One region of the Streptomyces sp. 2A115 genome, then DNA from elsewhere that is predicted to be linked to it. Evidence: riboswitches for the same ligand, from Rfam matches in the RefSeq annotation. Region 1 holds a riboswitch; each other region holds the start of a gene.
The links. A riboswitch is a leader RNA that binds a small molecule or an ion and turns the genes downstream of it on or off. The one in region 1 is predicted to bind cyclic di-AMP.
Positions count from the first base shown of each region.

Region 2: another riboswitch for cyclic di-AMP. It lies ahead of ACTWQR_RS11330 (transglycosylase SLT domain-containing protein); the one in region 1 lies ahead of ACTWQR_RS22810 (M23 family metallopeptidase).
Region 3: another riboswitch for cyclic di-AMP. It lies ahead of ACTWQR_RS32195 (M23 family metallopeptidase); the one in region 1 lies ahead of ACTWQR_RS22810 (M23 family metallopeptidase).

Region 1 covers NZ_JBQQCG010000025.1:65,819-76,288, forward strand. Annotated here, with positions in the region: gene ACTWQR_RS22785 (MBL fold metallo-hydrolase) at 1-1,209, opposite strand; gene ACTWQR_RS22790 (Glu/Leu/Phe/Val dehydrogenase dimerization domain-containing protein) at 1,441-2,631, shown strand; gene ACTWQR_RS22795 (TetR/AcrR family transcriptional regulator) at 2,701-3,321, shown strand; gene ACTWQR_RS22800 (SGNH/GDSL hydrolase family protein) at 3,462-4,247, opposite strand; gene ACTWQR_RS22805 (DUF6250 domain-containing protein) at 4,392-5,111, opposite strand; gene ACTWQR_RS22810 (M23 family metallopeptidase) at 5,458-6,438, opposite strand; cyclic di-AMP (ydaO/yuaA leader) riboswitch at 6,443-6,606, opposite strand; gene ACTWQR_RS22815 (alpha-galactosidase) at 6,901-8,982, opposite strand; gene ACTWQR_RS22820 (tyrosine-protein phosphatase) at 9,151-9,948, shown strand; gene ACTWQR_RS22825 (DUF6126 family protein) at 10,030-10,146, opposite strand; gene ACTWQR_RS22830 (helix-turn-helix domain-containing protein) at 10,172-10,470, opposite strand, start outside.
Region 2 covers NZ_JBQQCG010000009.1:170,796-181,265, reverse strand. Annotated here, with positions in the region: gene ACTWQR_RS11335 (polyprenyl synthetase family protein) at 1-488, opposite strand, end outside; cyclic di-AMP (ydaO/yuaA leader) riboswitch at 1,371-1,528, shown strand; gene ACTWQR_RS11330 (transglycosylase SLT domain-containing protein) at 1,531-2,295, shown strand; gene ACTWQR_RS11325 (HAD family hydrolase) at 2,289-3,161, opposite strand; gene fahA (fumarylacetoacetase) at 3,795-5,009, shown strand; gene recQ (DNA helicase RecQ) at 5,145-7,259, opposite strand; gene ACTWQR_RS11310 (Uma2 family endonuclease) at 7,469-8,071, shown strand; gene nuoN (NADH-quinone oxidoreductase subunit NuoN) at 8,154-9,803, opposite strand; gene ACTWQR_RS11300 (NADH-quinone oxidoreductase subunit M) at 9,800-10,470, opposite strand, start outside.
Region 3 covers NZ_JBQQCG010000044.1:75,851-86,320, forward strand. Annotated here, with positions in the region: gene ACTWQR_RS32135 (hypothetical protein) at 1-30, shown strand, start outside; gene ACTWQR_RS32140 (hypothetical protein) at 43-309, shown strand; gene ACTWQR_RS32145 (collagen-like protein) at 306-956, shown strand; gene ACTWQR_RS32150 (NUDIX domain-containing protein) at 1,101-1,571, opposite strand; gene ACTWQR_RS32155 (XRE family transcriptional regulator) at 1,575-2,288, opposite strand; gene ACTWQR_RS32160 (DUF6415 family natural product biosynthesis protein) at 2,503-2,895, shown strand; gene ACTWQR_RS32165 (hypothetical protein) at 2,892-3,101, shown strand; gene ACTWQR_RS32170 (GTP cyclohydrolase II) at 4,053-4,685, opposite strand; gene ACTWQR_RS32175 (MarR family winged helix-turn-helix transcriptional regulator) at 4,812-5,327, opposite strand; gene ACTWQR_RS32180 (dihydrofolate reductase family protein) at 5,413-6,555, shown strand; tRNA gene ACTWQR_RS32185 (tRNA-Met) at 6,656-6,729, shown strand; gene ACTWQR_RS32190 (PP2C family protein-serine/threonine phosphatase) at 6,911-8,245, shown strand; cyclic di-AMP (ydaO/yuaA leader) riboswitch at 8,530-8,685, shown strand; gene ACTWQR_RS32195 (M23 family metallopeptidase) at 8,697-9,764, shown strand; gene ACTWQR_RS32200 (PrsW family intramembrane metalloprotease) at 10,009-10,470, opposite strand, start outside.

The DNA of each region.
Region 1 (10,470 bases):
TCACCCCGCCGGGACTGTTTCCGGGTCTCCGGTGTCCTCCGTGGCGTCACCCGGTGCGTCACGGACCGTCTCCACGGCGGCGAGCACCGGCCAGCCTCCGGCCGGCTCGACGGCGACCCCGCGCCACCAGGGATCGGTCGGGACGGTCTCGGCCGTGGGCTCGAAGGGCTCGCCCGGCCGGGGCAGCGCGATCCGCGCGCCGGCCGAGCGGGCGGCGGTGATGGTGCCCTCGCCCGGCTCGGCCCAGGGGTGCGTCGCCAGGTTGAACGTCGCCCAGTGGATCGGCAGCATCACACCGCTGGACTGGCCACCCTGCAGGTCCAGGTGGGCACGCATGCCCTCCTCGGGCGTCATGTGGATGTCGGGCCAGAATTCGCTGTACGCACCGATCTGGATCATCGTGGCGTCGAAGGGGCCGTGCTCGGCGCCGATGTCCTTGAAGCCCTCGAAATAACCGGTGTCGCCGCTGTGATAGATCCGGTGCTCGTCACCCGCCACGGCCCACGAGGCCCAGAGGGTGTGCTGCGTGTTGCGCAGTCCGCGGCCGCAGAAGTGGCGGGCGGGTGTGGCGGTCAGGGAGATTCCGCCGACCTTCGTCGTCTCGTTCCAGTCCAGCTCGCGCAACCGGTCCGCCGAGACGCCCCAGTGCTCCAGGTGGGCGCCGACGCCCAGGGGCACCGCGAACACCGTGTCCGTACCGGCCAGGGCCTTGATCGTGGGCAGGTCCAGGTGGTCGTAGTGGTCGTGCGAGATGACGACCACGTCGACCGGGCCGAGCGCCTCCAGCGGCAGGGGCACGGGATGCAGCCGCTTGGGCCCGGCAAAGGCGAACGGGGAGCAGCGCTCGCCCCAGACGGGGTCGAAGAGCACCCGGTGCCCGTCGATCTCGGCGAGCACACTGGAGTGCCCCATCCACGTCAGCCGCAGCCCGTGGGCCGGAGGCTTGGCGAGGTCGGCGAGTGTCGTGGCGTGCACCGGCACCGTGCCGGACGGGGCGCGGCGCACGCGCTCTTCCTTCCGGAAGAAGGCAGTCGCGAACTCGCGCATGGCGCCGTCGGGCCGGGGAGCACCCTCAGGATTCCGGAAGACTCCATTGGCGAAGTTCGGAGATCTGCGGATGCGCTCCATGCGCTCACCAGTCGGATCCGCGCCGAAAGCGGCGGGCCGCAGAGCTCGGAGCCCGGAGCTCGGGTAACGGAAACCGGTCACAGCACCTCCATGTGGAGTCGGTCGGACAGTCCATTATGGGCGCCGCCTCTGACAGCGCCGGGTCCAGCGTATGACCGCGCGGTGTCCGCACCGGACACCGCAAGATCCACCGCGTACGGCAACAGGCCTACAGCGAAGATCGATTCGGCACGTTGACAGAGTGGTTCCACGCTTCCAATACTGACTGATCATTCAGTAATGACGGGCGCGGACTGCCCCTGAGGAGTTTCCATGACCGCCACGGACACCAGCCCCTTGATGACTCTCACCTGGACCGACCATGTCACCGGCCGTCAGGGGCACCTGGTCGTCGACCGGCTGGTACGCGGCGTTTCCAGTGGCGGCCTGCGGATGCGGGCGGGCTGCACGCTGGACGAGGTCGCCGGGCTCGCGCGCGGCATGACCATGAAGGAGGCGCTGCACTACAACCCCGAGAGCCGCTACATCCCGCTGGGCGGCGCCAAGGGCGGCATCGACTGCGATCCCCGGGACCCGGCGGCGTACGGCCTCCTCGTGCGCTATCTGCGTGCCGTGCGCCCGTACGTCGAGAGCATCTGGACCACCGGCGAGGACCTCGGCCTCACCCAGGACCTCGTCGACCGGGCGGCGGCGGAGGCGGGGCTCGTCTCGTCCATCCAGGCCGTGTATCCGCTGCTCGACGACGAGACGACGGCCCGGCGGCGGCTGGCGGACGCGTTCGCCGTCGAGGTGGACGGCATCGGGCTCGACGAGCTGGTGGGCGGCTGCGGGGTCGCCGAGTCGGCATTGGCGGCCCTGGACCGGGCCGGGACGGCGTACGCGGGGACGCGGGTCGCCGTACAGGGCCTGGGCACCATGGGCGGGGCCACCGCCCGGTTCCTCGCGCGCGCGGGACTCACCGTCGTGGCCGTGGCCGACGTGAAGGGCACGATCGCCAACCCCGAAGGGCTGGACGTCGACGCGCTGCTGGCCGCCCGCGACGCGTACGGAACGGTGGACCGCTCGGCGCTGCGCCCGGCCGACCGCGAACTGCCCGGCGCCGCCTGGCTGTCCGCCGAGGCGGAGGTGCTGGTGCCGGCGGCGGTCTCGTACGCGATCGACGCCGCCGACCAGGAGCTCATCACGGCTCGTTGGATCGTCGAGGCCGCCAACATGCCCGTACTGCCCGAGGCGGAGGAACTGCTCGCCGCGCGCGGGGTCACCGTCCTACCGGACGTCGTCGTCAACTCCGGGACCAACGCCTGGTGGTGGTGGACGCTGTTCGGCGACATCGGCCCCGACGCGGACGAGGCGTTCGCGTACACCCGGCGTTCGATGCGTGCCCTGATCGACCAGATGCTCGCGCGCGCGGAGGCGGACGGGACGACACCAAGGGCGGCCGCGCACGCGATCGTCGCGGAGCGGCTGCCGGTCATCGCGGAGCGGTTCGGATGGTACCGGTGACGGCCCGCGGCGCGGAGGGGAAGCGCCCCTCCGCCGGTGTGGCCCCGGGGGACGGAATAGGGTTGCCCGGTGGCGAGAGTGCGGTTGAGCGTGGCGGAGCGGCGTGAGGAGTTGCTGCGGGCCGCCATCGAACAGATCGAGGAGCGCGGCGTATCCGCGGTGCGGATCGCCGATGTGGCGGCCTCGCTCGGCGTGAGCAACGCGCTGGTGCTCTATCACTTCTCGACGAAGGAGAAACTGGTCGCCGCCGCGTTCACGTACGCCGCCGAGGACGATCTCTCCCGTCTGCGCAAGCTGCTCGGCCGCCGCACGACGGCGCTGCGGCGGCTGCGGGCGGCCGTCCGCTGGTACGCGCCGACCGGGCAGGCAAAGGGCTGGCGGCTGTGGATCGAGGGCTGGGCGGCGGCGCTGCGCGAGCCCGCGCTGCGCGATGTCACCCGTGACCTCGACCGCGAGTGGAAGGCCGCCATCACCGAGGTCATCGCGGAGGGCGTCGCCGCGGGCGAGTTCCACTGCCCGGACCCCACCAGCACGGCGCTCCGCCTCACCGCCCTGCTGGACGGGCTCGCCGTCCAGATGACGGCGTACCCGGGCGCGGTGTCACGGGCTCGCACACAGGAGTGGGTGGACGACGCGCTCGCCCGCGAACTGGGGCTGGAGCGCGAGGCGTTGACGGCACCGGGCGCTTGAGGCGACGTACCGCCACCTTGTCTGTGACGAGTGGCCGGGCACGGCTCAACGCCACCGGTCGAGCCCCGCCCGGCCCTCCTCCAGGCCTGCAAGCCACCGACTTTCAAGCCGTCAGGCCTTCGCCTTCAGCCCTCAAGCCCTCAAGCCACCCGGTCGATCCGCATCTTGATGTCGTCCGGCGACAGGCTCCCCTTCGCCACCACACGGTCCCCGGACGACTCTCCGCGCAGCCGCCGCCCGATCCACGGCACCAGGTACTCGCGCGCCCAGTGGATGTCGTCCCGCCGCACCTCGAGGGTGCCGCGCGGCGGCAGGGGCGGCCACGGCTGGTCCGGGTCCGCGGGCACCTCCAGGCCGAGGACCTGGCCGGCGCGCAGGGCGACCCGGGTATGACCCTCGGGCGACAGGTGGAGCCGGTCGCCGTCCCAGGCCCGCCGGTCCTGGATGGCCTTGAGGGACCACAGGTCGAGTACGGGACAGCCGTACCGGTCGGCGATGGCGCGCACATGCCCGTTGTATGTGGCGATCTTGCCGCGCAAGTGCTTGAGCACGGGGATGCCACGGGTGTCGAAGCCGGTGGTCACGAGCACCGTACCGATGGCCGACGTGAGCTCGGCGACCGCGCGCTCGAACCGCTCGGCGACCTCGTCGGGGTCGGTGCCGGGCCGGAGGATGTCGTTGCCGCCCGCACAGAAGGAGACCATGTCCGGCGCGAGCTCCTTCGCCCGCCGCAGCTGGTCCTCGACGATCTGGTCGAGCAGTTTCCCGCGGACGGCGAGGTTGGTGTAGCCGAAGTCGCCTTCTGGCCGCCGGTCCGCGAGCAGCACCGCGAACCGGTCGGCCCAACCGACAAGTGCCCCGTCAGGGCCGGGGTCGCCGACGCCCTCGGTGAAGCTGTCCCCCACCGCTACGTACGACCCGATCACTGATCTGTTGTCATTCTTCGAATCGTCTGCCACATCGACCCATGATTCCCTTCGGGTGTGAGCTACGCGACCGTAGGAAAGGGTTGACGCGCGGTGAGATAAGCCACTCGTCAAGTATTGGTCAACACCGGAATAAGACTCCGGTCAGGAGTCGTTGAACCGCCGCCACACTCGGAAGTCCGTGATCCTGAAATGGCTCCAGACCGTCCGGAACGCGAAGTGCCCGCTCGTGTACGGCTCCGGGTCCGCGTAGTCGAAGACGAGCCGCCCGTTGTTCCACCACTGGACCGTCGAGCCGTGCGAGACGATCCGGACCCGGTTCGGCTCGTTCGCCGTGAGCAGCGGCTCCGTGTAGTCGTAGATCATCGGTCGGACGCCCGGCTCGCCGACGTAACGGCGCAGGCGAGTGGTCGTGTTGTAGTTCGCGCCGTAACCGGAGTAGTACGTCTTGAGGTAGTCGTACTCGGCGAGCGCGCCGCCGCGCGCCGTCGCGAAGAGGTCGTCCGGGGAACGCACGTCGACGGCGTTCCAGAAGTTGTTGAGGTCCGACACCCGGTCGTTCGCCCCGCCCGCCGAGACCGGCGTGGCGGTGTACTCGATGACGTACGGCCCCTTGAGCTTCCGCTTGAACCAGACGGTCGCGCCGCTCGGCACGTCGATCTCCAGGACACCCAGCGAGGCGGTGACCGTGCCGCCGTCCTGCAACTCGGTGGCCCATTGGCCGAGTCCGTGCCGGAAGTCGTCGTGGGCGATAAGCCGTCCCCTGCGGTGGCGCGTCCCCGCGCTCGCGGTCCCCGCGGGAACGAGCGCCGCGAGGGCGGCGCCGGCAGCCAGGGTTCCTAATGCTCTACGGGTCGTCATGATGCTCCTTCTGTACGGCAAGTACGGCATGTACGGCATGAACGGCGGGTCGCGATGATGGCGAAGCGGGCACCCGCCCGGCCTCGTCGACGGCGAGAAAGCGCTTGCCGAGATCACTGTGCCCTCACCGTCACACCCCTGTCACGCCCCTCTCGACACATCGCCCAGCCATGCCACGCGACGGCAATGCGGCGATCACGGTCCGACCGACCTCGGGCGAATCCCAGGCATGCCGCATGCCGCATGCCGCAGTTGCTCCCAGACAAGCCGAAGGCCGGACCCCGGGGATCAAGGGGTCCGGCCTTCGGAGACGAGCCGGGTGGTCCGGCCCTCGTGGTGAGCTGGGGTGTCAGATGGAAACACCCTTGCCGCGCAGGTACGCCAGCGGGTCCAGGTCCGAGCCGTAGTCCGGAGTCGTACGGATCTCGAAGTGCAGGTGCGGCCCGGTCACGTTGCCCGTCGCACCGGAGAGGCCGACCTGCTGCCCCCCGGTCACGGTCTGCCCGGCCGACACGGAGAGGGAGGACAGGTGGGCGTACTGGGCGTAGCGGCCGTCGGCGAGTTGGAGGACGACCTGGTTGCCGTAGGCGCCGCCCCAGCCTGCGGAGACGACCGTGCCCGCGCCGACCGCCTTGAGCGAGGTACCGGTCGGGGCCGCGAAGTCGACACCGGTGTGGTAGCCGCTGGACCACATGCTGCCCGACATCTTGTAGGGCGTACCGACGGACGCACCCTCGATCGGCAGGGTGAAGCCGGTGGCACTGGCGGTGTCCGCCGCCTTGGGAGCCGCCGCCTTGGGAGCCGCCGCCTTGGGAGCCGCCGCCTCAGGGGCCGCGGTCGCCTTCCTCGGTGACGACTTGGGGGCCGCCTTGGCGGAGCCGGAGCTCGAGCCGGTGCCGGTCTCGGCCGCGGCCTTCTCGCCGATCGTCAGCTTCAGGCCCGGGTGGATGAGCGACGGGTTGCCGCCGATCGCCGTGCGGTTGTCCTCGTACAGCTTCTTCCAGCCGCCGCTGACATCCTGCTCGTCGGCGATCTTCGAGAGATAGTCACCCGACCGAACCGCATATGTCTTGGTCGTCGACTTCGCGGCCGCGGCCTTCTTTTCGGCGGCGGCAGAAGCGGATTCGGCGGCCTTGTTCGAAACAGTGGCACTGCTAGAGACATTCGAGATATTCGCAACCGACTCGGCGGCGGACTGCGAAGTCGCGGCGTTCGCGCCGGTCGCTCCCAGCAGCGGCAGGGCGAGTGCGGCACCACCCGTTCCGGCGACGGCTATGGAGCGTGTGAAACGCTGGGACTTGGGACGGCGGTGCTTACCCTTCGCGGGCATGGCGAATTCCTCTCCTGCGCCTGCGAGGTGAGCTGTCGGGTGCGAGCAGGAGATGCCCGGCCACGCTTTCGCGCAGCTTTACCCCAAGCCGTTCCGGAGACCGGAACAGGCGTTGTACCTGTGGGTCCCCCGCTCCTGCCGTTTCGGGTGAGTGTGCGGATTCCGGGCGGCGGCAGGATTGGGCGTCCGTCCGGATTGGTGGCGAACGTAAGCGACCTGGACGGGCAGGGACAACCTTTGGAGTTTCCTGTGCGCCCGTTCTCTTGATCGATGACCGAAATGTCAGTCACCCTGCGTAAATGAAAGATCTCAATCTCTTCTTAAAGCCCTGGAAACACAGGCGAATTACGTGAACATGGCGACAGCGGACCGTCATGAATATGACGCTGCTCACGAACCGCCGACTTAGGAGCCCGCATTCCAGAGCGAGTTGGAACGAAGGCTCCAATACGGACACAACAGTCACATGCGACGCAGCCGGATAACTGACGCATCAAGGTCCCCACGCAACCCCGTCCGCAGCCCGTGATGCAACAGCACCGCCCCTCGGTGCACTTCGCCCGTTTCGAGGCATTCGTACACAGCTGTCGGGTCGAGGCCACGCAGCCGCACCGGCGCGACCGGCTCGCCGTAGTGCTGGGCCTGGAGCCAGGCGAGGACGACGACCTCGTCGCCGAGGACGTACTGCACGGCGCTCAGTCCACCCTCGGGCGCCCGCAGCCGGTGGAGGTCGCCGCGCTGCACGACGGGCCGGATCTCCTTGTAGAGCTCCACCCAGCCGCGCGCCTCGGCCAGTTCCTCGTCGCTCCACTCGGTCAGGTCGCCGCCGACTCCGAGCACCCCGGCCATCGCGCTCACGAAGCGGAAGCGCAGCGAGCTGACGCGCCCGTTGAGCTGGACGTTCGGGCTGTCGGTGACCCAGGCGGCCATGGCCCGGGCGGGGTGCAGCTGGCTGAAGCCGTGCTGGATGGCGAGCCGGTCGAGCGGGTCGGTGTTGTCCGAGGTCCACACCTGGTCCGTACGCGCCATGATCCCGAGGTCGATCCGGCCGCCGCCGCCCGAGCAGGACTCGAAGGCGACGCCGGGGTGGGCTGCCCGCAGCCGGTCCAACAGGCCGTACAGAGCGTGCACATGGTCGACCCACAACCGCTGCGGGTACGGCTCGCCCGGCCATCCGGCGTCCGTGAAGCAGCGGTTGAAGTCCCACTTCACGTAGTCGATGGGCGCGCTGGAGAGCAGCGCGTCGAGCTGCTCCCACAGGTACTCCTGGACGTCCCCGCGGGCGAGGTTCAGAACGAGTTGATTGCGGAGCTCCGTCCGCTTTCGTCCCGGTTGGAACTGCACCCAGTCGGGATGCGCGCGGTACAGCTCGCTGTCCGGGTTGACCATCTCGGGCTCGACCCAGATACCGAACTGCATGCCGAGCGCGTGCACGTCGTCGGCGAGCGGCTTGAGCCCGGCCGGGAAGCGGGCCGGGTTCGGCGTCCAGTCGCCGAGCCCGGCCCGGTCGCTGGTCCGCGTCCCGAACCAGCCGTCGTCGACCACGAACAGCTCGACCCCCATCGCCGCCGCCCGCCGCGCGAGCGCGCCCTGCTGCTCCTCGGAGATGTCGAACTCGGTGGCCTCCCAGGAGTTGAAGAGCACGGGCCGGTCCTGGTCCGCGTCCGGGATCACGTACGCGCGCTGATACGCGTGCCAGGCGCGGCTCGCCCCGCCGAAGCCGCCGTCGCTCCACAGCCCCGCGAAGACGGGCGTGACGAAGCTCTCCCCCGGCTCCAGTCGCACAAGACCCGAGTCGTCGTACCCGGCCCCGCCGGTGATCTGCACGCGGGCGTCCGGGAGTTGGGCCACGGCGATCCGCCACGACCCCGACCACCCGAGCGCGCACCCGTAGACCTCGCCGCGCTCCTCGGTCGCCGCGCCCTCAACATCGAGCGCGACCCACGGCAGGTGCTGATGCCCGGTGTGGCCGCGTCGGCTGCCGATGACCTTCTCACCGTAGGTGAGATCGGAGCGTACGAGCCGTGACTCCGCGGCCCACCGCCCGTGCAGCTGGGAGAGCCGCCAGTTGTCGCGGTGCGGCAGTGTCCAGGTCGCGGAGTCGGCGCGCAGGACCTCCAGAACGGGCCCTTCGTTGGACAGCGTCACCCACCGCTCGACGACATCGGTCGCGGCCCGCATCCGATAGTGCAGCGTGATGCCGAGCCCCGAGTCGGAGAACCGCAGCCGCAGTTCGTCGCCGTCGGCCTCGTACGCCTCGAAACGCCACTCGGTGCCGCGCCGCTCCTCCGTGCGAACGGACAGCGCGGGCCGTACGAATCGGGGGCCGCCCTCGACCGGGTACTCCTCATGTCCGTCGAGGGAGGCCTCGAAGGGCCAGTACTCCGGGCCGGGGCGCGCGGCGAGTGCTTCGGCGTCGGCGAGGGCGATTCTCGGGCCCCAGTGCAGATGCAGCAATTCGTCGTCCGCGCCGAGCCGTAGGGCGTAACTGCTCGTGGGCCCGGAAAGAACCCACGTACGACCGTCTGCGCCGATCTCCACCATCAAGCCCTCACATATCCGAACAGGCACGCTCAAGTACGAACACCATCATGACCTACGCGTCTCGTCGGCAACGCCTGTGGACAACTCATTGGCCCACGCATCCATGTCGTATCGTCGAGAGCGCGCCCCGCCGACGAGCCGCGTCGGCAGTCGAACAGGAGGAGCCCCGTGACGCAGCAGGTCCCGTCGACCGAGCCCGAACTGGCTGGAGTTCGCAACTTCCGTGATGTGGGCGGCCTGCCGACGACGGACGGCCGACGGGTGGCGTACGGGCGGCTGTTCCGCAGCGGCCACCTCGCGCACGCGACGGAGTCGGACGCCGCGTTCCTCTCCTCCCTCGGGCTGCACACGATCTTCGACTTCCGCAATGCCGCGGACCAGAAGCTGGAGGGGCCCGACGTCGAGCTGCCGGGCGTGCGGAACGTGAACCTGCCGCTGACCGACCCGGCGCACGGTGCCGAGTTCTGGACGATGGTCCGCGACGGCGATCTGGACCAGCTCCGCTCGATCCTCGCGGACGGCAAGGGCGCGAACCGGATGATCACTTCCTACCGCACGATCATCAAGGAGCGCACGCCCGAGCATTCCCAGGTGCTGCACGCGCTGGCCGAGGACAGCGTGCCCGCGCTGATGCACTGTGCGGCGGGCAAGGACCGCGCCGGCCTCTCGATAGCCGTGACGCTCCTCGCCCTCGGCGTCGAACGCGAGGCCATCGAGGCGGACTACCTGGAGTCGAACGCGGCGCACCGCCGCTACAAGGTCCACCGCAGCAGTTCCTCGGCCTCCGCGTACTCGCCCGAGGTGATGGAGCTGCTCCGCCCGCTCTTCGACGCGCGCGCCGAGTACCTGGCGGCGGCCTTCGACACGATCGAGGAGACGTGGGGCGGGGTCGACCCGTACCTGGAGCAGGCCCTCGGCGTGACTCCCGAGATACGCGAACGCCTCCGGAAGCGCTTCCTGGACTGACCGCCCGACGCCCACCGCCTGACCGGCCGGACGCCCACCACCTTCTGACGGCCCACTACCTACTGCATACCTACTACATGTCTACTGCCCCTGGGCTCCGAGCGAGAACAGCAGGTAGAGGAAGGCGGCGAAGAGGTGCCCGACCGCCACGTAGACGATGAGCCGCACCCACAGGGCGCGGGGGAGCTTCTCCTCCATGTCCTTCACGGGGTTTCTCCTGTGATCATGACGTCTCTCCTGTCGTGGTCGGTCCGAGGCACAGCGCGGCCGTAGGGCTCTGCAGCAGGGTGTGTACGAAGAGGAGTTCGACCCCGCCCCGGTCCGCGGCGGCGATCCGGTGCGGGGTCAGCGAGTCGAAGTGCGCGCTGTCGCCGGGCGCGAGCACGTGCGCGGTGTCCCCCAGACGCAGCCGCAGCCGCCCTTGGAGGACGTACAGCCACTCCTCTCCGGGGTGCACCCGCACGATGTCGCCCTGCGCCCCGTACGGGACGTGCACGCGCAGGGACTGCATGCCCCGCCCTG
Region 2 (10,470 bases), on a different contig from region 1:
CGCGGCCCGGCCGTCTCGAGAATCTGGCCCGTGACCAGTCGCTCGAAGGCCTCCGCCTGGATGCGTACGGCCTCGGGCCCGAGGTCGGCCAGGATGTGCGAGGCACGCGCGAAGAGGAAGTCGCCCGTGAGGACCGCGACCGAGTTGCCCCACCGCGTGTTGGCGCTGGGCACTCCGCGGCGTACGTCCGCCTCGTCCATCACGTCGTCGTGGTACAGCGTGGCCAGGTGGGTCAGCTCGACGACCACGGCCGAAGGCACGACGCCCGGCGCGTACGGGTCGCCGAACTGCGCGGCGAGCATCACGAGCAGCGGCCGGAACCGCTTCCCGCCCGCACGTACGAGGTGCTGCGCGGCCTCCGTGATGAACGGGACCTCGCTCTTGGTGGCCTCGAGCAGGCCCTCCTCGACAGCCGCCAATCCGGCCTGGACATCGGCTTCGAGAGCCTGGTCCCGCACGCTCAGCCCGAACGGCCCGACGACGGTCACGAGGGTCTCCTGTCTGCTGACGCTCTCAACGGCGGTCTCTGGATGCTCTGGGTGCGCTGTGTGCTGGAAGTGTTTGTCGATGTGTCGCTGCTGGCACTCAAGTCAGCGTATCCGGTCGCCTTTCGATCACGGTGAGCGCCCACCGGTCCCAGCCGGGCAGTATCGGATCACGGAAGGTATGTTCTTGATCTTCTGATACCACCCGAAAGACGTAGACATTTCATGAAGTGATGTTTTTACCTCTTGAAGTGATCGAAACCGATCCAATCCGGATGCCGAGGGCCGGCCGCCGAGTGCGCCGCCTCGCGGACGGCGGCGACAACGCCGACACTCGGCTCGCGCTCGTGTCGCACTCGCCGACCCCCGGCGCACGGATCCACTTCCGCGCGACCGGCCACGCCTCGGGGCCGGGCAGTATCCGGTGGGCAGGCCACTCGCGCAGGGTGACCGTCCAGCCGCCCCGCGACCACGAGGCATCGACCAACGGACTCTGGACCACGGGGCGTCGCCCGCGGCACCAACCCGGTTGGCGAGAGCGGGGGTTCACCCCCGCATCCCGATCCCATGGGCCACACGTACGGGAACTCGGCCGCCTTGACTCCCGGAACGTTATGCCCGAGTTGCCCCCATTGCCGCTTTGTTGGCACTTGTTCACGTGAAATGAGTCACGTGCGGACGGAGCGGGCGATACGCCGCACTCGACCACTTCCCCTTTGCATAAAGCAAGTTGAATATTGTGTTCCGGAGTAATCGGGCGATTTCCCCCTCCCCAATACGAGGTCAGACACATCGCATCGCCGATTCAGGCCTTGTTCCCTCCATGTGCTCTCGCATACGTTCTCGTCGATCCGGACGGACCGCCGAATCCTGCCGCCGCCCGGAACCCACCCATCACCCACGCCACGGCAGGAGCGGGGGACCCAGGTAAGTCGCCGATCCGGATGCCGGAACGGCTCGGGGTGAAGTCGCACTCAGCGTGCGGCCGGGCATCTCCCGCCCGAACCCGACAGCTCACCTCGCAGGCGCCGGAGAGGAAATCACCATGGCCGCACGAGGTAAACACCGCCGCCCGAAAGCCCGCTCCCTCACCCGCGGCGTCGTCGCCGCCGGAACGGGCGGAGCCGCGCTCGCGCTTCCGATCGTGGGGGCGACCGGCGCGCACGCCGCCGCACAGCCGGCGCAGACCGCACAGGTCGCGCAAGCCGCAGTCCCGCAGGTCGAGCTCGTTACGTACAAGGTGGCCGCGGGCGACACCCTGTCCAAGATCGCGCGAAAGCACGCCACGAGCGGGAGCTGGAAGACGCTGTACCAGGCCAACCGCGCGGTCATCGGCGACAACCCGTCGATGATTCACCCGGGCCTCACTCTGACGGTCGGCACGAAAAAATCCCAAAAGTCAGCAAATAAGACGAAGCCGACCACGGCCACCACGCAGACCACCAAGTCCGCGGCGTCCACTGTCACCCCCGCCTCCGCGAAGACGTACACGAACGACCTCGACGGCTGGATCAAGGAGTCACTGGACGTCATGGCCCAGAACGGCATCCCGGGCAGCTACGACGGCATCTACCGCAACGTCATGCGCGAGTCGTCCGGAAACCCGCTGGCCATCAACAACTGGGACTCCAACGCCGCGGCCGGGACGCCGTCCAAGGGCCTCCTGCAGGTCATCGCTCCGACCTTCAGCACCTACCACGTGCCCGGTACAGCACTGGACGCCTTCGACCCGGTCGCGAACATCACGGCAGCCTGCAACTACGCCGCCGCGAGGTACGGCTCGATCGACAACGTCAACGGGCCTTACTGAGCAGGCCCGTAAGCAGCCTGTGGGAGAGGCTGCTTACGGTGCTGCGGACGGGGCCGCGGGCGGGAGAACAGCTTCTCCAGCACTACCGCGACCCCGTCCTCCTCGTTCGACAGCGTCTCCTCTTGGGCCACCGCCTTGAGTTCGGGGTGGGCGTTGGCCATCGCGACGCCGTGGGCCGCCCACCTGAACATCGGAATGTCATTGGGCATGTCCCCGAAGGCGATCGTGGCGAAGCGGGTGAGACCAAGGTGTTCGGCGGCCAGGGCGAGCCCCGTCGCCTTGGTCACGCCGCATGGCTGGAGTTCGACGGTGCCGGGGCCGGACATTGTGACGGTGGCGAGGGAACCGACCGCTCCGCGCGCCGCGGACGCCAACTCGTCGTCGGACAGCAGCGGGTGGCGCAGCAGCACCTTGCTGATGGCGTCCGCCCAGAGGTCGTCGCGCCGGATGACGCGTACCGCCGGGAGCGTCGGGTGCGGCATCTCGTAACCCGGCTCGATCAGAGTCAGGCCGTCGACCCCGTCCTGGTCCACGGCCGCGTACACCTCCCCGACCTCCGCCTCGATCTTCCCGAGCGCCGTCTCGGCCAACTCCCGGTCCAGGGTGACCGACCACACCATCCGGTCGGTCCCGGCGTCGTACAACTGCGCCCCCTGCGCGCACACCGCCAGTCCCTGGCCACCCAGTTCGTCCAGCAACGGCCGTACGCGCGGCGCCGGGCGCCCCGTCACCACGAGGTGCCGGGCGCCCGCCTCGACCGCCATCGCCAACGCGGCTCGTGACCGATCGGAAAGGGTGTCGTCGCCGCGCAGCAGCGTTCCGTCCAGGTCAGTGGCGATAAGTGCATATTCAGTCGGTGCGGCCATGATCAGAGAATACGGACCGAACGGCGCATCGACCCGACGGGAACCGGACGACGTCCGGTATCTCGTCAACTGCCCTGGCCACCGCACGAACCCAGCCCACACCGCCCCCATCTCAGCCGCACACCCCTGAGTTGAAACCCCGCCTGTCCACACCTGCCAGACCGACGGTCCGACGGTCCGCCAGTTGGTCGATCGGTCGTGCGGTCGTGCGGTCGTGCGGTCGTGCGGTCGGCCGATCGACCGATCGACCGATCGACCGATCGGCCGCACGACTCCGAGAAGGCGGCCGCCCGGCTGGGTATGCCCTGCTCCACGCTGAGTTCGCGCGGGCCCTGCTTCCTGGCGAAGCGGCGCGGAAGCCCAGCATCCTCCCTCGGGAACAGCAATCTTCCCGCGAGTTCCACCTGACGCTCGGCGATCAGCACCACGACCTTTTCGTCGGTCGGGATCAGCACGGCGGCGGAGAGGCCGATCCGGCACCGATGCGCAACAGCCCCTCGACGGGCCGCTCCAGTCTCTCCGTCCTGCCGTCGGCCAGACGAACGCGCACCGCAAGATGCCTTGAGACCGCGGCGAGCGTGTGTCGGTCCCGTAACGTGTGCCTCACCCACCCGGAAAGCGAGGCAGCACCCCATGCCCCCCTTCGATGTCCCCGAGGGCGATCTCTTCGGCCCGCACAATCTTCCGTACGGCGTGTTCTCCCTGGGCGATTCCGACCGGCGGAGCGTCGGCGTCCGGCTGGGGGGCCACGTTCTGGACGCGGGTGCCGCAGCCGTGGAACTCGGCTCCCCGTACGCCGCCCTCCTCGCCCGCCCCTCACTGAACCCGTTGCTCGCGGCAGGCCGTAGGACGTGGTCGGACGTGCGGCGCGCGCTCACCGCCTGGGTGACGGTGCCGGCCCACCGCGAAACCGTCGCGCCCCTGCTGCACCCGCTTTCCGAAGTGACGCTCCACCTCCCCTTCGACGTCGCGGACTACGTCGACTTCTACGCCTCCGAGAACCACGCCCGTAATGTCGGCCAGATCTTCCGTCCCGACGCCGCCGATTCCCTCACCCCCAACTGGAAACATCTGCCCATCGGTTACCACGGCCGGTCGGGCACCGTCGTGGTCTCCGGGACCGAGGTCGTACGCCCCTCAGGCCAGCGCAAGGCCCCGACGGACCCGGCGCCGATCTTCGGCCCGTCCGTCCGGCTGGACATCGAGGCGGAGGTCGGTTTCGTGGTCGGTGCGCCCTCCGCGATGGGCATGCCCGTACCGCTGAGCGACTTCCGCGACCATGTCTTCGGCCTCTGCCTCCTCAACGACTGGTCCGCGCGCGACCTCCAGGCGTGGGAGTACGTCCCCCTCGGCCCCTTCCTCGGCAAGTCCTTCGCCACATCGGTGTCGGCGTGGATCACACCCCTTGACGCCCTGGACGACGCCCGGATCGCTCCGCCGTCGCGCACCCACCCCCTCCTCCCCTACCTGGACGACTCCTCGGAGGACCCCGGCGGCTACGACCTGCGCATCTCTGTCGCCGTCAACGGCCACGTCGTCTCCGAGCCCCCCTTCTCCACCATGTACTGGACGGCCGCCCAGCAGCTGGCCCACATGACGGTGAACGGGGCGTCACTGCGCACGGGCGATCTTTACGGCTCGGGAACGGTGAGCGGTGCCTCGGAACGCGAACGCGGCTCCCTCCTCGAACTGACCTGGAACGGCCGGGACGTCCTCGAACTCCCCGACGGCAAGCGGACCTTCCTGGAGGACGGCGATGTCGTGACGTTGACGGCCTGGGCACCGGGGCCCGACGGGACGAGGGTGGGTCTGGGCGAGGTGACGGGGCGAATCGCCGCGGGATCCTGACCTCTCAGGCCCCCGCCCACGTGGCCCGCGGGGCGCGGCCCACAGCTCGCGCCAAGCGTGTGGCCGCTGGTCGAACTCCAGGTCGTCCATGCTCAATCCGAACCGCCGCCCCCCTCTTGCGTCAGCCGCGGCCGCCTATATCCAGTCGTCCGGCTCCGGCTCCGCATCCATCTCGGACCAGTCCAGTGCTGACTCGTTGTCATTCCGGGGAGCCGGGACCGACCCGTCGTCGCTGTGGACCTCCGCCACTCCCCCGGAAGGCCGCTCCAGGGCCGCAAGCACCCCGATCACGCCCTCTCCGTAGGTCACGAGTTTCTTCTCGCCGACTCCGCTGATGCCGCCCAGCTCCGCCACCGACGTGGGCCACGCCGTGGCGATCTCCCGCAGTGTGGCGTCGTGGAAGATGACGTACGCCGGGACGCCCTGCTCCTTGGCCTGTCCCGCACGCCAGGCGCGCAGGGCCTCGAAGGCGGGCAGGAGCTCCGGGGGAAGCTCGGCCGCGGCGGCCTTGGCCTTGCGCTCGCCCCGGCCGGAACCGGAGGAGGAACGAGAGGCCACCGGCTTCGGCGGCTCCTTGCGCAGCGGCACCTCCCGCTCTCGCCGCAGCACCGTCCCGCTCTCCTCGGTCAGCACCAGCGTCCCGTACTCGCCCTCGACCGCGAGGAGCCCCTGAGCCAGCAACTGCCGTACGACACCGCGCCATTCGCCCTCGGTCAGCTCCTCGCCGATACCGAACACGGACAGCTGGTCGTGGTCGAACTGTATGACCTTGGCGCTCCTGCGTCCGAGCAGGATGTCGACGATCTGGACCGCCCCGAACTTCTGCCCGCGCTCACGCTGCAGCCGCACCACCGTGGACAGCACCTTCTGTGCCGCTACCGTGCCGTCCCATGTCTCGGGCGGGACAAGACACGTGTCACAGTTCCCACAAGCCGCGGTTTCGGCGTCCTGGCCGAAGTAGGCCAGCAGCTGACCGCGTCGGCACCGAACGGTCTCGCAGAGCGCGAGCATCGCCTCGAGATGCGCCGCCGCCCGGCGCCGGAACGCCTCGTCGCCCTCGCTCGACTGGATCATCTTGCGCTGCTGTATGACGTCGTTCAGGCCGTAGGCCATCCATGCCGTGGACGGCAGTCCGTCACGGCCCGCTCGGCCCGTCTCCTGGTAGTAGCCTTCGACGGACTTCGGCAGATCGAGGTGGGCGACGAACCGTACGTCCGGCTTGTCGATGCCCATCCCGAAGGCGATGGTCGCGCACACGACCAGGCCGTCCTCGCGCAGGAACCGTGACTGGTGGGCGGCGCGCGTGCCCGCGTCCAGGCCCGCGTGGTACGGCACCGCCGCGATGCCGTTGCGGGAGAGGAACTCGGCTGTCTTCTCTACCGAGTTGCGCGAGAGGCAGTAGACGATGCCCGCGTCGCCCGCGTGCTCCTCCTTGAGGAAGGACAGCAACTGCTTCTTGGGGTCTGCCTTCGGCACGATCCGGTACTGGATGTTGGGCCGGTCGAAGCTCGCCACGAAGTGGCGGGCGTCCGGCATGCCCAGGCGCTGGGTGATCTCCTGATGCGTGGCGTGCGTGGCCGTCGCGGTCAGCGCGATCCGCGGTACGTCGGGCCAGCGCTGGCCCAGCAGGGAGAGCGCCAGATAGTCGGGGCGGAAGTCGTGGCCCCACTGGGACACGCAGTGCGCCTCGTCGATGGCGAAGACGGAGATCTTGCCGCGCGAGAGCAGGTCGAGGGTTGACTCCAGGCGCAGCCGCTCCGGCGCGAGATAGATCAGGTCGAGCTCGCCGGCAAGGAACTCGGCCTCGACCACGCGGCGCTCGTCGAAGTCCTGCGTGGAGTTCATGAAGCCGGCGCGCACTCCGAGCGCTCGCAGCGCGTCCACCTGGTCCTGCATCAGCGCGATGAGAGGTGAGACCACCACGCCCGTACCGGGTCTGACCATCGCCGGGATCTGGTAGCAGAGCGACTTGCCCGCGCCGGTCGGCATGAGGACGACGGCGTCTCCGCCGGCCACCACATGCTCGATGACGGCTCCCTGTTCGCCACGGAAGGCCTCGTATCCGAAGACCCGGTGCAGCGTGGCCAGGGCCTCGCTGTCCGCGAACCCTGCGGGCCCGCCCCCCTCGCCCGGCCCCACAGCCTGCTCGGCAAGCCCTGCGACCCTGTCCACTTCGGTCATCACACCCGTCCCGCCTGTCCCGCCCAACCCGCTCATTGCCCTGTCCCCCGTACGTCGTGCCTCGACCACTGCGTCCACGATAGGGGTCCGCACCGACAGCCTCAGAGTTATCCACAGGCTGAGCCGCACGGCCTCCGAAGTCGGCCACGATCGGCCGCAGTCCCCGGGCGGGAAACCGCGCCAAGGCACGACACTCGTTCACACGTACGCGGGAGACCTGCACGTTTCCGGCCGATAGTCTGAATGGACCGGCGAGACTCCGTCCCATGGGAGCACTGATGAGCGTCGCACCGAAGGCCTCCACGCCCAGCTGGCCGATCCCGCCGGAGGGCGGCTGGACCGCCGACGACCTGGACCGGCTTCCGAACCTGCCTCCGCATACGGAACTGATCGACGGGAGCCTGGTCTTCGTGAGTCCGCAGACCCTCTTTCACTCACGCGCTGTGAGCTTCTTCGAATGGCAGCTCCAGTCCGTGGCCCCGCCAGACCTGGAGGTCATCCGCGAGTTCACCATCGACATCGACCGGCAGAACAGGCCTGAGCCGGACGTGGTCGTGGTGCAAGGGGACGTGGTGGAGGACTCGGAGCAGACCCGGTTCCCGGCGGCAGCGGTCGTGCTGGCCATCGAGGTCGTCTCGCCGGACTCCGTGGCCCGGGACCGTGAGACCAAGCCGCTGAAGTACGCGCGGGCGAAGATCCCCCACTACTGGCGGGTCGAGAACGAGAAGGGCCTCGCCGCGGTCCACGCCTTCGAGCTGGAGCCCACCACCGGCACCTATACCAGCGTGGGCATCTTCCGTGAGCGGATGAAGGTGTCCGTCCCCTTCCCGGTGGACCTGGACCTCACGGGCATCAGGGCACGCCGCGAAGAAGGCCAGTAGCCCGGCGCCGCGCGGACAAGCAATGGCCCGGGCTTCCCTGTCGACAGGGAAGCCCGGGCCATTGCTTTTGCCTCAGTGGAGGTCAGCGGACGAAGACCCCCGCCTGCCCCGCCAGGTCCAGGAAGTACTGCGGCGCCACACCGAGCACGAGCGTGACCGCCACTCCCATCGCGATCGCCGTCATCGTGAGCGGTGAGGGCACGGCCACCGTCGGCCCCTCCGGGCGCGGCTCGCTGAAGAACATGAGCACGATCACGCGGATGTAGAAGAACGCCGCGATGGCCGACGAGATCACACCGACCACGACCAGTGCCCCGGCACCCCCCTCGGCCGCAGCCTTGAACACCGCGAACTTCCCGGCGAAGCCGGAGGTCAGCGGGATGCCGGCGAAGGCCAGCAGGAAGACCGCGAACACGGCCGCCACCAGTGGCGAACGCCTTCCCAGTCCGGCCCACTTGGACAGATGCGTGGCCTCGCCACCCGCGTCCCGCACCAGGGTCACGACCGCGAAGGCACCGATGGTGACGAAGGAGTACGCGCCCAGGTAGAAGAGCACGGACGAGACACCGTCCGGCGTCGTCGCGATGACACCGGCGAGGATGAAGCCCGCGTGCGCGATCGACGAGTAGGCCAGCAGCCGCTTGATGTCGGTCTGGGTGATCGCGACGATCGCGCCGCCCAGCATGGTGACGATCGCGACGGCCATCATCACCGGCCGCCAGTCCCAGCGCAGGCCCGGCAGCACGACGTACAGCAGACGCAGCAGCGCGCCGAAGGCGGCCACCTTGGTCGCGGCGGCCATGAAGCCGGTCACCGGAGTCGGCGCCCCCTGGTACACATCCGGGGTCCACATGTGGAACGGCACCGCGCCGACCTTGAACAGCAGGCCCATCACGACCATTGCGGCGCCGATGAGCAGCAGCGCGTCGTTGCCCATGGTGCCCGCGAGTGCCGGGTTCACCGTCTCGATCGTCCCGTCGACGACCTGCGCGATCGTCGCGTACGACACCGAGCCGGCGTAGCCGTACAGCAGGGCGATGCCGAAGAGCGTGAACGCGGAGGCGAAGGCGCCGAGCAGGAAGTACTTGACCGCGGCCTCCTGCGACATGATCCGCTTGCGGCGGGCCAGGGCGCAGAGGAGATAGAGCGGCAGCGAGAGGACTTCCAGGGCGATGAACAGCGTCAACAGGTCGTTGGCCGCCGGGAAGATCAGCATGCCGCCGATCGCGAAGAGCAGCAGCGGGAACACCTCGGTCGTGGTGAACCCGGCCTTGACCGCGGCCTTCTCACTGTCGCTGCCCGGCACGGACGCGGCCTGCGCGGCGAACGAGTCGACACGATTTCCGTGCGCCACCGGGTCGAGACGCCGTTCGGCGAACGTGAACACGCCGAGGATGCCGGCCAGCAGGATCGTGCCCTGCAGGAACAGAGCGGGCCCGTCGACCGCGATGGCGCCCATCGCCGCGATACCGGCCTTCGTCGTGCCGTATCCGCCCGCCGCGAGCCCGACGACCGCGGCGAAGGCGGCGGCGAGGGCGACGACGGACACGAACACCTGGACGTAGTAGCGGGACTTGCGGGGCACGAATGCCTCGACGAGGATCCCGACGATCGCCGCACCGATGACGATCAGGGTGGGCGACAACTGCCCGTATTCGATCTTCGGCGCGTCGATCTTGTCGATCGGCTCGGCCGCCATTGTCCACAGGCTGTGGACGGCTGCTGCGCTCACTTGGCCGCCTCCACCTCGGGCTGGGGGTCCTTCTTCTGGACGTCGGACATGGTCTGCTTGACCGCCGGATCGAGGATGTCGGTGATCGGCTTCGGGTAGACACCCAGGACGATCAGCAGGGCGATCAGCGGGGTGACGACTACGAGCTCCCGCACCCGGAGGTCGGGCATGGCGGAGACCTCTGGCTTCACCGGGCCCGTCATCGTCCGCTGGTAGAGGACGAGCGTGTAGAGCGCGGCGAGGACGATACCGAAGGTCGCGATGATCCCGATCGCGGGATAGCGCGTGAACGTGCCGACCAGGACCAGGAACTCACTCACGAACGGCGCGAGCCCCGGAAGGGACAGCGTCGCCAGGCTGCCCACCAGGAAGGTGCCGGCGAGCACCGGGGCTACTTTCTGCACCCCTCCGTAGTCGGCGATCAGACGCGAGCCGCGCCGCGAGATCAGGAAGCCCGCCACCAGCATCAGTGCGGCGGTCGAGATCCCGTGGTTGATCATGTAGAGCGTCGCGCCCGACTGGCCCTGGCTGGTCATCGCGAAGATGCCCATGATGATGAACCCGAAGTGCGAGATCGACGCGTACGCCACCAGGCGCTTGATGTCCCGCTGGCCGACCGCGAGCAGCGCCCCGTAGATGATGCTGATCAAGGCGAGTACGAGGATGA
Region 3 (10,470 bases), on a different contig from region 1:
CAGGCGGACAGCACCCCCCGCCCTCAGTAGGGAGCCACCACCTTGGACCTCGCCACCATCGGCAGCCTGCTCGTGGGCGTGGGCGCGGTCGTCGGCGGACTGGTGGCGTACCTCGGCAAGCGCGGCGAGAACGCGACCGCCCGCTTCAACTCGGTGACAGACCAGGTCCAAGAGGAACTCGACCGGGCCAAGGCCGAACGGGCGGCGGCATACGTCGAGCTCGCAGCCCTGCAGCAGCAGCGCAAGGAAGACCTGATCGAGATCACCCGCCTGGAGATCAAGGTCATCCAACTCGGAGGAGAGCCGTGACCCGTACAGAGCGCGCGCTCGCCCGGCACTGGCGGTCGATGGCCGTCGTGTGCTGGCTGATGGCGCTCTCGGGTGCGGCCGTCATCGGCTGGTCCTGGTACAGCGACCTCGCCGACGAGGCGGACAAGCGGGGCAGCGCCGTCTCCACCCTCGCAGGCGACGTGCGGGTACTACGGGCGCAGGTCCTCGCCGAGGGCGAGATACCGAAAGCACCCGACCCGTCGAAGGCAGTCGAAGACCTCCCGGCCCGCGAGCAGGTACCCGTGCCGATCCCCGGCCCCCGCGGTGAACCCGGCGACCCCGGCGACCCAGGGCCGTCCGGATCTCCGGGCAGTGACGGCGAGGACGGAACCGACGGCGAGGGCCAGGCCGGCGAACCCGGGGCCGACGGCGAACCCGGGCCCGCAGGCCCACAAGGCGAACCCGGCCCCGCCGGACCCGCAGGCGAGCAGGGGCCCGCGGGCGAGAACGGCACGGACGGCCGCGACGGACCGACCTGCCCGGCGGGCTACAGCCTCCAAGCCCCCAGCTACGACCCCGACGCACTCGTCTGCCGCGAGGACGGCGCACCCCAGCCGGACGAGCCCGGCAACGGCAACGGCCCGCTCGCCGCAGGCCTCGACCCCACTCGCCGCGAGTACCCGTAGCCCCAACAACGCGCCCCCTGCACGGTCATGACGGCCGTGCAGGGGGCGCTTTGTCATGCCCGGGTTATTCCGGGATCCCGGAAAAACGCAGGCCGGCGAGGTTACCCGATCGGGTAACCAGGGGTGGGCACCAGTGCCCACCCCTCAGCCGAGGTACGGCGTGGATCGCTTCTCCAGAAAATGCTGTAGCCGTAGACGCTGCGTGTGGTGCATGGACAGTGCGGCCAGCTCGTCGGGGTCCACGAACCGCAGCTCGGTCGATTCATCGGAGATGGCCAGCTCGCCGCCGATCGTGCGCGCGGTGAAGCAGACGTTGAACTGCCGGCGCACCTCGCCGTCCGAGTAGGCGATCACATGCCGTGGGTCCGTGTACGTGCCGACGAGACCCGTGACCTCCACGTCCAGGCCGGTCTCTTCCTTCACCTCGCGCACGGCCGTACCAGGCAGCGAGTCGCTCATGTCCATGCCGCCGCCCGGCAGGGCCCACAGGTCGTTGTCGCGCCGGCGCTGCAGCAGGATGCGGCCGTGCTCGTCGGTCACCACAGCGGAGGCCGCCACGACCAGGCTGTTGGGCTTGGGAGCCTCGGGGTCGTCGAAGTATTCGGTGCGTGCCATCGGCTACTCCTTCACCTGCTGGCCGGTGTTCCATACGGCGTCGAAGCTGGTCGCGTAGGTGTCGAACATGCCGCCGTCCTCGCTGCGCCGGAGCTGCCACACCGGAGCGCCGTAGGCGTTGACGCCCCACACGTGCCCGTTGACGAGCATCTGGTCGTCTGCCCGGTACAGCGAGTTGTACAGGGTCGTGCTGTGGGTGCGCAGTTCGATGCCCGGCATGCCGACCAACGGCCGGTAGTGCATGAGGGCGAGGCGGCAGCGGGACTCGATGCCGTGGCCGAAGCGCTCCTCTCGGCCGCGCTGCTGCACGTTGGTGCTGTCGGCGTCGCCGAGCGCGATCCGGATCGTGCAGCCGTCCGCCGCCCGTTCGGCCAGCAGCTCGTTCATCCGCGGGTACGCCTCGTGGAGGAACACCGCGGCGTAGACGAGGACGTCGATGCGCTGGCGGGCCTGCCTGAAGAGGTCGGCATACGCGGCCACCGGCAGATCGGCCCGCTGCGTGTAGAGGGCGACGAGTTCAGGGCTGACACCGCGGGCGTTGCGCGGCTGACGCAGTGCGGGCCAGAGCGCGTGGACATCCTCGCCCAAAGTCTCCGCAGTGCGTAGAGCTGTCCGTCGTCGCGGCACGCGGTCCAAGTTGACCCACCGCTCTACGGACTTGGGGTCGACCTGCACCTTCGCGGCGAGGGACTCGTGTGTCCAGCCTCCGGCCGCCATGACCGCTCTCAGCCGCTCGTTCGGCACGTCAGTCTCCAGGACGTCGGGACGCTTCCAGGGACGTTCTACCCCCTCCGGGACGTCCTGAAGTGGCAAACGGTGGAGGTTACTTCGTCCCATGCATCCGCACCACGATCGCGAGATACGTGAAAGGACCCCGGCGGCCGTGCGACCGGCCCCGGGGCGTGGCCAACGCTGCTGAGGAGCGCCGACGATGACAACTTCTACCACCCGCTCAACCGGCGCGGCAGAGGCGGTCGTGCCGCCCGTCGATATCGAGACGATGCGCGAGACCGCAGGCAGACTGCTGGACCCTGACGCCAGTCCCGACGCCCTCCCGCCAGCCGCCGCCGAACTGGACACGCTCACCCGCCTGATGCGGGGGCAGCTTGAGTCGCTCATTCCCGAGATCGAGCGCGCGGCCGGACCGCGGCCGAAGAACGTGGCGCAGTACTGCGCGCTGGCCTGCGTCGGCGAGGCCCGCGGGAAGCTGCGCACCGAGGCGCGCCCCGCCCCCGCCGGGATGGCTGGCTACGCGCGACGTCTGGCCCGCGTCCTGAACGCCCTGTGCGATCACCATGAGCGGCTCGTCGGAGTCACGCCGTGAGCGGCCCCGCCAAGCAGCAGACCGAGGACACCTCTGTCACGCCCGTCGGATACGGCTACTGCGCCTGGCACAGCGGATACAGCCGCGGCGTCCGCCTGGTGCAGCTCGCGGACGAAGGCTCCGGACACGGCAGCCGCGGACACTTCGCCTGCACCTCGTGCCGTCAGGCCTACGACCTCGTGCCGCTCGCCGACCAGCCGCTATGAGGAAGCTCCCCGCACCGCGGCCCGCCACGGAGCTGAACTATGAGCAGTACTCGGGACGGGCCTGCTGCTACTGCGGCACGAAACTGATGCACGGCGCTGTGAGTGCGGGCATATCGCGGGGATCGATTGGCGCCCACAGCCTCGACATCGAGGTGTACGCCTGCCCCGGCTGCGCGTACCGGCCGTGGCGGTCCGACGACGACTGACTCCCGCCCGCCCCGTACCCCGTGAGCTCTGGGGGCGGGCGGGACCAAGCCCACGTAAGGCTCCCTTCACGCGGTCGCCGCGCCCGTCCCGATGACGGGCGACGTGGGACGCGGCCCCGGCCGGCTGATTCCCTCGCCGACCGGGGCCGCGCCATGTTCGGCCATTGCGGTGCGCATGCGGTCCGCGAGACAATGGATAGGCCCTGCTCAGGGCGCACGCGGAACCCCACGATTGCGTGAGCGGTGCGTGAGCGGAGGTCCCAAAGCGGGCCGGAATTACCGGAGTAGGCCGGAGAGTTAGGCCCCTCTCACCAGGGATTCTCAGACTGGCCAGAGTGAGTCAGAGTCACCCGGAGTGAAACCCCAGGACTTTTAATCCATTGGTTGTGGGTTCGAGTCCCACAGGGTCTACGGAAGAGCCCCCACCTCAGATCGCTCTGAGGTGGGGGCTCGGTCGTGTTTCTGGGGCTCAGTGATCGTTGGCCCGGCCGGGGATGCGCTCGGGCCCATCGGCGGGGGCTGTTCGACGACGAACGACCCTTTTCCGCGCACGGTGACGATGAGCCGCCGAGTGCCTGAGCGACGTGCTGCGGGTCGCGGAGTCCCGCGGCATGCGCCTGCCCGTGCCGGACGCCGAGGAGGGCGAGGATGCCGGGGAGGCGTTGTCCACCCCTGAGCACCCACCGAAGGCCCAGGCCGGAGTGGATCCGATCTGGGCCCTCGCTGTCTCCCGGGGGCGGCGGCATCAGCCAGCGGTAAGTTCCGCCAGCGGCAGCGTGTGCTGGGTCTGCAGGACCTTCGCCCGTAGGTAGCGGACGTTGTGGGCGGTCGTGAAGACGCCGGTCGGTACGCGGCGCTGGACGTGGATGCCCAGGGTTCGGAGTTGCTCCGCCTTGTCCGGGTTGTTCGACAGCAGGTCGAGTTCCGTGATGCCGAGTGCCGCGAGCATCTGGGCCGCCGCCGTGTAGTCGCGGGCGTCCTCCGGGAGGCCCAGGGCCGTGTTGGCGGCGTAGGTGTCGAGGCCCTGGTCCTGGAGGGCGTACGCGTCGAGCTTGTTGTAGAGGCCTATGCCCCGGCCCTCCTGGCGGAGGTAGAGGAGTACGCCGCCGCGCGTGGCGATCTGCTCGACGGCCTCGCGGAGCTGGGGCCCGCAGTCGCACCGCGAGGAGCCGAAGACGTCGCCGGTCAGGCACTCGGAGTGGAGGCGGACCAGAGGCGGGGCGGTCGCGGACGGGGTGCCGAGGACGACGGCCACGTGTTCCTCGCCGTCGGTCAGGCCGTGGAAGGTGACCAGCTCGGCGTCGACGCTGTAACCGTCGTGGAAGCGCAGCGGGACCCGGACGCGTGCGCGCTGGGTGGCGGCGGGGTAGTCGGGCATGCGGTACTCCGGTCCGGGTTCAGGTGTGCTTCAGATTTGAAGCATCTGCATGGACCCAGACCCTACCTCATGCTTGAAATTTGAAGCAATGGGTGGGGGTGCGGCTCGTGGGTGCTGTGGTGCGGCTCATGCGCAGGGCGAGGAGGAGCGGCGGCGCCACGGGACGTCGTCGGGTGTGGTCTGCGGGTCGTCCCCCTCAAGTCCTCGCGTGATCCCCGTACAGATCTCCTCCAGCTGCGTCACCTGCTCGGGAGTGAGCCGGTCGAAGAGGGAGGCGCGGACCGTCTCGACGTGGCCGGGTGCCGTGCGTTCCAGCACGGCCATCCCCTCCTCCGTCAGGACCGCGGTACTGCCCCGCTTGTCCGAGCGGCACCCCTCGCGGCGCACCGAACCGTCCTTCTCCAGACGGGTCACCGCGTACGTCAGCCGACTGCGGGTGATCTTGGTCCGCTCGGCGAGGTCGGTCATGCGCAGGCGGCGGTCCGGAGCGTCGGAGAGGTTGGCCAGGATGGTGTAGTACAGGTGCGGCATGCCGGCCTCCTGCTGGAGCTGCCGGTCGATCGCGTCCTCCAGGAGGAGTGAGGCGGCGATGTAGGCGCGCCAGGCGCGCTGCTCCTCGGGGGTGAGCCAGCGGGTCGTCATGCGTCCAGTGTAGGTATTGTTTAAAACTTGAACCAAACCGCCCCTCCGAGCCTGCCCCGGCCCCGCTCCCAGAAAGAGTGCGCCCATGCCCCACCCCTACGTCCTGTTGTCCGCCGCCGTCTCCCTCGACGGCTGCCTGGACGACACCGGCCCCGAACGGCTGCTGCTCTCCGGGCCGGCCGACTTCGACCGGGTCGACGAGGTGCGGGCCGAGTCCGACGCGATCCTGGTCGGCGCGGGCACGCTGCGCGCCGACAACCCCCGGCTCCTGGTCAACTCCGCCGAGCGGCGCGCGGCCCGGGTCGCCGCCGGCCGGCCCGCGTACCCGCTGAAGGTCACCGTCAGCGGCAGCGGCGATCTGGACCCGGCCGCCAACTTCTGGTCCACGGGCGGCGAGAAGATCGTCTATACGACCGACAAGGGCGCCCGGAAGGCCGCTGAAGCCCTGCACGGGTTGGGCGGCGTCGACGTCGTCCCTGTGGGCCCCGAGCTCGACTGGCGGGCCCTGCTCGAGCACCTCCACGAAGTACGCGGCGTACGGCGCCTCATGGTCGAGGGCGGCGGTCGCGTCCACACCCAGCTCCTCCAGCAGGGGCTCGCGGACGAACTGCAGCTCGCCGTCGCGCCGCTCGTCGTGGGGGAGCCGGACGCACCACGGCTGTTCGGGCCGGGGGGATATCCGGGCGGACCCCGGAACCGGATGCGGCTGCTGGAGACACGGCCTGTCGGAGATGTCGTACTCATGCGGTACGTCCCCACCGCGCCCGGTACCGGAAGCGCTCCCTCCGCCGCCGACCACCGGTGGCTGGGCCTTGCCTGTGAACTCGCGGCCGACTGCCCGCCCTCGCGGACGGCGTTCAGTGTCGGGGCGGTGATCGTCGCGGCCGACGGTACGGAGCTGGCCCGCGGCCACTCCCGAGAGTCCGACCCGGTGTCGCACGCCGAGGAAGCCGCGCTCGCCAAGCTCGACCCCGCCGACCCGCGCCTCGCCACCGCCACGGTCTACAGCAGCCTGGAACCGTGCGCCCGCCGCGCCTCCAGGCCCGCCCCATGCGCCCGGCTGATCCTCGACGCGGGCGTACGCCGGGTCGTCACCGCCTGGCGCGAGCCGGACACGTTCGTGACCTCGGCGGACGGGAGCGGGCTGCTCGCCGCGGAGGGCGTCGATGTCCTTGTGCTCCCCGAGTACGAGGCCTCGGCGAAGGCGCCCAACCGTCATCTCGGCTGAGCGCCGCCCCGCAGAACCCAGGTAAAACACCGGTGAAGGCCCGGCGACGGAAACCTGTGTGCTTCGGGTCCCGCAGATGGCGTATAGTTGGTTTCAACGGCGCGGGGTGGAGCAGCTCGGTAGCTCGCTGGGCTCATAACCCAGAGGTCGCAGGTTCAAATCCTGTCCCCGCTACTGAAGGCTTAGGGCCGGGATCCCATTGGGGTCCCGGCCCTAAGTGTTTTTCCCGGTTCCGCGTGCCACACGGGCGCCTCGCTCAGCCCCTTGCCCTCACCCGCCCGGTCCCCGCCCACTCGCCCTCCACCCCCGCTCCGGGAAGCCTGAACGCAGGGCGGTGAAGGGCAGGAGACGCGTGGTGGGGCCTGGAGAGGCGGAGGAGCGGGAGCAGGGGGAGGATCAGGAGCCGTACTCCCGGGCCGGCGGACGCAGGCCCGAGGACCCCGTGCCCGATCCGGGAGTGGGCGACAGCCCGGTGCCCGTCGAGCCCGAACGCCGGAGGATGCCCGGAGGCGGCGGGATGTCCGGAGGCCACGGGCTGCACGGAGGCCACGGGACGTCTGGAGGCCACGGGCTGCCCGGAGGCCACGGGCTGCCCGGAGGCAGCGGGGTGCACGAAGGCCGCAAGATCTCATACGCGCGGGCCTTCGTCCGCGTGCTGCCCGCACTGCTCATCGTGGCCGGGATCGTCTACGACTACCTCACGCCGTCGGAGTTCACCGCGGCTCCCCTTTTCACGGCTGCCCCGCTCGTCGCCGCCCCGCTCTTCTCGCTGCGCGGCACGGTGCTCATCGGCGCCCTGGCCCTCGTCTCGGTCCTCGCGGTCCACGTCGTACTCGGCATCGTCTGGCACGTCGACGCGATCACCGAGGTGGTCACCGTGGCGACGGTCGCCGTCCTGGCCGTCCTCATCAACATCCTCGTACGGCGGGGCAGCGAGCAACTGGCCTCCGCACGCGAGATCGCCGAGGCGGCCCAGCGGGCCGTCCTGCCCGAACCGGCCGCGCGGATCGGCGGGTTGGAGATCGCGGCGCGGTACGAGGCGGCGCAGGCGGACGCGTTCATCGGGGGCGACCTGTACGCGGTGCAGGACACCCCGCACGGCGTACGGCTCATCGTGGGCGACGTACGGGGCAAGGGCATGGGCGCGGTCGCCGCCGTGGCCGTCGTCATCGGGGCCTTCCGGGAGGCCGCCGAGCACGAGGCCACCCTGGAGGCGGTCGCGCAGCGGCTGGAGCGGGCGCTCGCGCGTGAGGGCACCCGGCGGGAGGGCCTCGACGCCTTCGAGGGCTTCACCACCGCGGTGCTCGCCGAGATCCCGCACGGCGACGGAGTCGTACGCCTCCTCCACCGCGGCCACCCCGGCCCCCTCCTGCTGGACGGAGGGGGAAGACCGCGCATGCTCGCGGCGGCGGAGCCCGCACTGCCGCTCGGGATGGGCGAGTTGGGCACCTGGCCCGACCGCGCCCTGGAGGAAGGGTTCCCGAGCGGGGCCATGCTGCTCTTCTACACTGACGGGCTGTCCGAGGCGCGGGACGAGCGGGGTGTCTTCTACGATCCGGCGACGCGGCTGTCGGGGCGGCTCTTCGCCGGGCCGGACGCGTTGCTCGCCGCGGTGGTGGACGACGTCCTCCGTCACACCGGGGGCGGGGCGACGGACGACATGGCGCTGCTCGCCGTACGGCGGCCGTGAAGGCGGAGGTCTGAGGGCGGAGGTCTGAGGACGCGGTCGTATCCGTTGGCCCTTTTATCACCGGTGGTAGTCGTGTGACGCCCCTGTGCATAACAAGTGACACTCCATCAACAAAGTGCGCAGAGCTGAATGTCGATCAACTCGCCCGATTTACCCCGCTCGTGACCTGTAAGTCCAGGCCAAGAGCGTTAACGATCACTCGGAACAGCTTGGAATCCAGTGCCCGGGTCTATTAACGTTCGATAACGCAGCGCGGTCGTCCCAGCCGTCACAAGAGTCGGCTCCGTGCGCACGCGCCGAATCCCGCAAGGGAACCGGGGAACCACTAATTGGGGTGAATCGGGCGTTTTTCGCGGTGAGGATACCGCGGTTGACGCGCGTAGGAGACCTTCCTGCTCCGAACCCGTCAGCTAACCCGGTAGGCGAGAAGGAAGGAAAGGAGTGCGCCCACGTGGCGTCCAACCGCCCTGCTCCCCAACCCTCGTTCGCACCAAGTGAGTTGCCGGGTGATACACCGTCCGAGATCTCGGGTGACAAGAGGCTCGACGTCTTCGCTTACGGCGTTCGCAAGGACGAGGACACCTGGGAGGAGTGGAACCCCACCGCGGATTCCCTCCGTCCCGTACGCGGCAGGCACCGTGTTTCCAAGCAGCGCGGCGGAGGACTCGCACGCAGCTCGACCGTTCTGGGCGTCGGTGTCATAGCCGCCGTCGGCGCGGGTGGCATGGCCACCGCGCAGACCGGCAAGCCGCCGGTGTCGATCTCGATACCCGACCTGCCGTCCGTGGGCTCGCTGATCTCGGACGACGAGACCGACGCCCCCGAAGGCTCCAGCACACCGCTCAGCAGCGCCGGCCTGACCACCGCCGACACCGAGCAGGGCAGCGGGGACGCGGGCGAGGCCCTGCGCTCCCGCATCCTGCTCCAGGCGGAGCAGCAGCAGGACCAGGTGGACCGCGAGGCCCAGGAGGCCGCCGAGGCCGCCGCCGCGAAGAAGGCCGCCGATCAGGCCGCCAAGGCCGCCGAGGAGGCCGAGGCCAAGGCCGCCGCAGCCAAGAAGAAGGCGGCGGAGGAGGCCGCGGCGAAGGCGGAGGCCGCGCGTCTCGCCGAGCTCGCCAAGCAGTTCACGCTGCCGACCTCCTCGTACACGATCACCTCGACCTTCGGTCAGTCCGGCTCGCTGTGGTCCTCAGGCACCCACACGGGTCTGGACTTCGCCGCTCCCACGGGTACGCCGCTGAAGGCGATCCACAGCGGCACCGTCACCGAGGCCGGCTGGAACGGTTCGTACGGCTACCTCACGAAGGTCGCCCTCGACGACGGCACGGAGCTCTGGTACGCCCACCAGTCGTCCATCAGCGTCAGCGTCGGGCAGAAGGTCAACACGGGCGACGTCATCGGGCGCGTGGGCGCGACCGGCAACGTCACCGGGGCGCACCTTCACCTGGAGGTCCACACGAGCGGCGGCGACGGGATCGACCCGATGGCGTGGCTGCGGAGCAAGGGGCTCAACCCGTAGGCAACGGCGGTGGCTTGTAGGTCCCGCCATTGAGGGGTCCGTACGTGCGGAGGGATCCGTATGTACGGACCCCTCCGCACGTACGGCTGTTGACGTGCAATCGGGCCGACGCCCTGGTCGCACCTGGAGTCGAAGCGGGGGCGGCGCGTCCTGGCCGCGCTGGACGAGGTCGCGCAGAGCCTTGGCCTGACGCGCCGAGCCACGTCCGGCCCGACTCCCTTGGGAACCTCCGAGCGCTCCAGGTCTAGGAGCGGTAGGGGTTGTACGCGGGGTACGCGGGGTACGCCGCCGTCTGCCCGTACGGGTACCCGTACACCGGCCACGGCGGCGCCACGGGCGCCGGAGCCGTGGCCCGGGCCGCGTACGCCAGGGCAGGGCGGGCCGCCTCGCGGCGGGCCCACAGCTCGTGGAGCAGTTCCTGCTCGCGTGCGACGAAGTCGCTGCCGGCCTTGCCGCTGCGCCCCCGGTGGCGCAGGAAGGCCAGCGACGTCGCGTACGACTCGTACTCCGCGACGGCCCGGCCCGCCGCGCGCCCGCCGTATTGGGTCGCGTACTCGCGGGCCATCCGCCGCGCCTTCATCGAGCCGAGGACGAACGGCTCGGGCGCGGCGAGCCAGCCGGCCATGGCATACGCGGGGAGTTCGGTGCGCACCGTGCCGAGCTCGCGCTGGCGCGTCCAGATGACCAGCCAGGTGAGCAGCCCGAA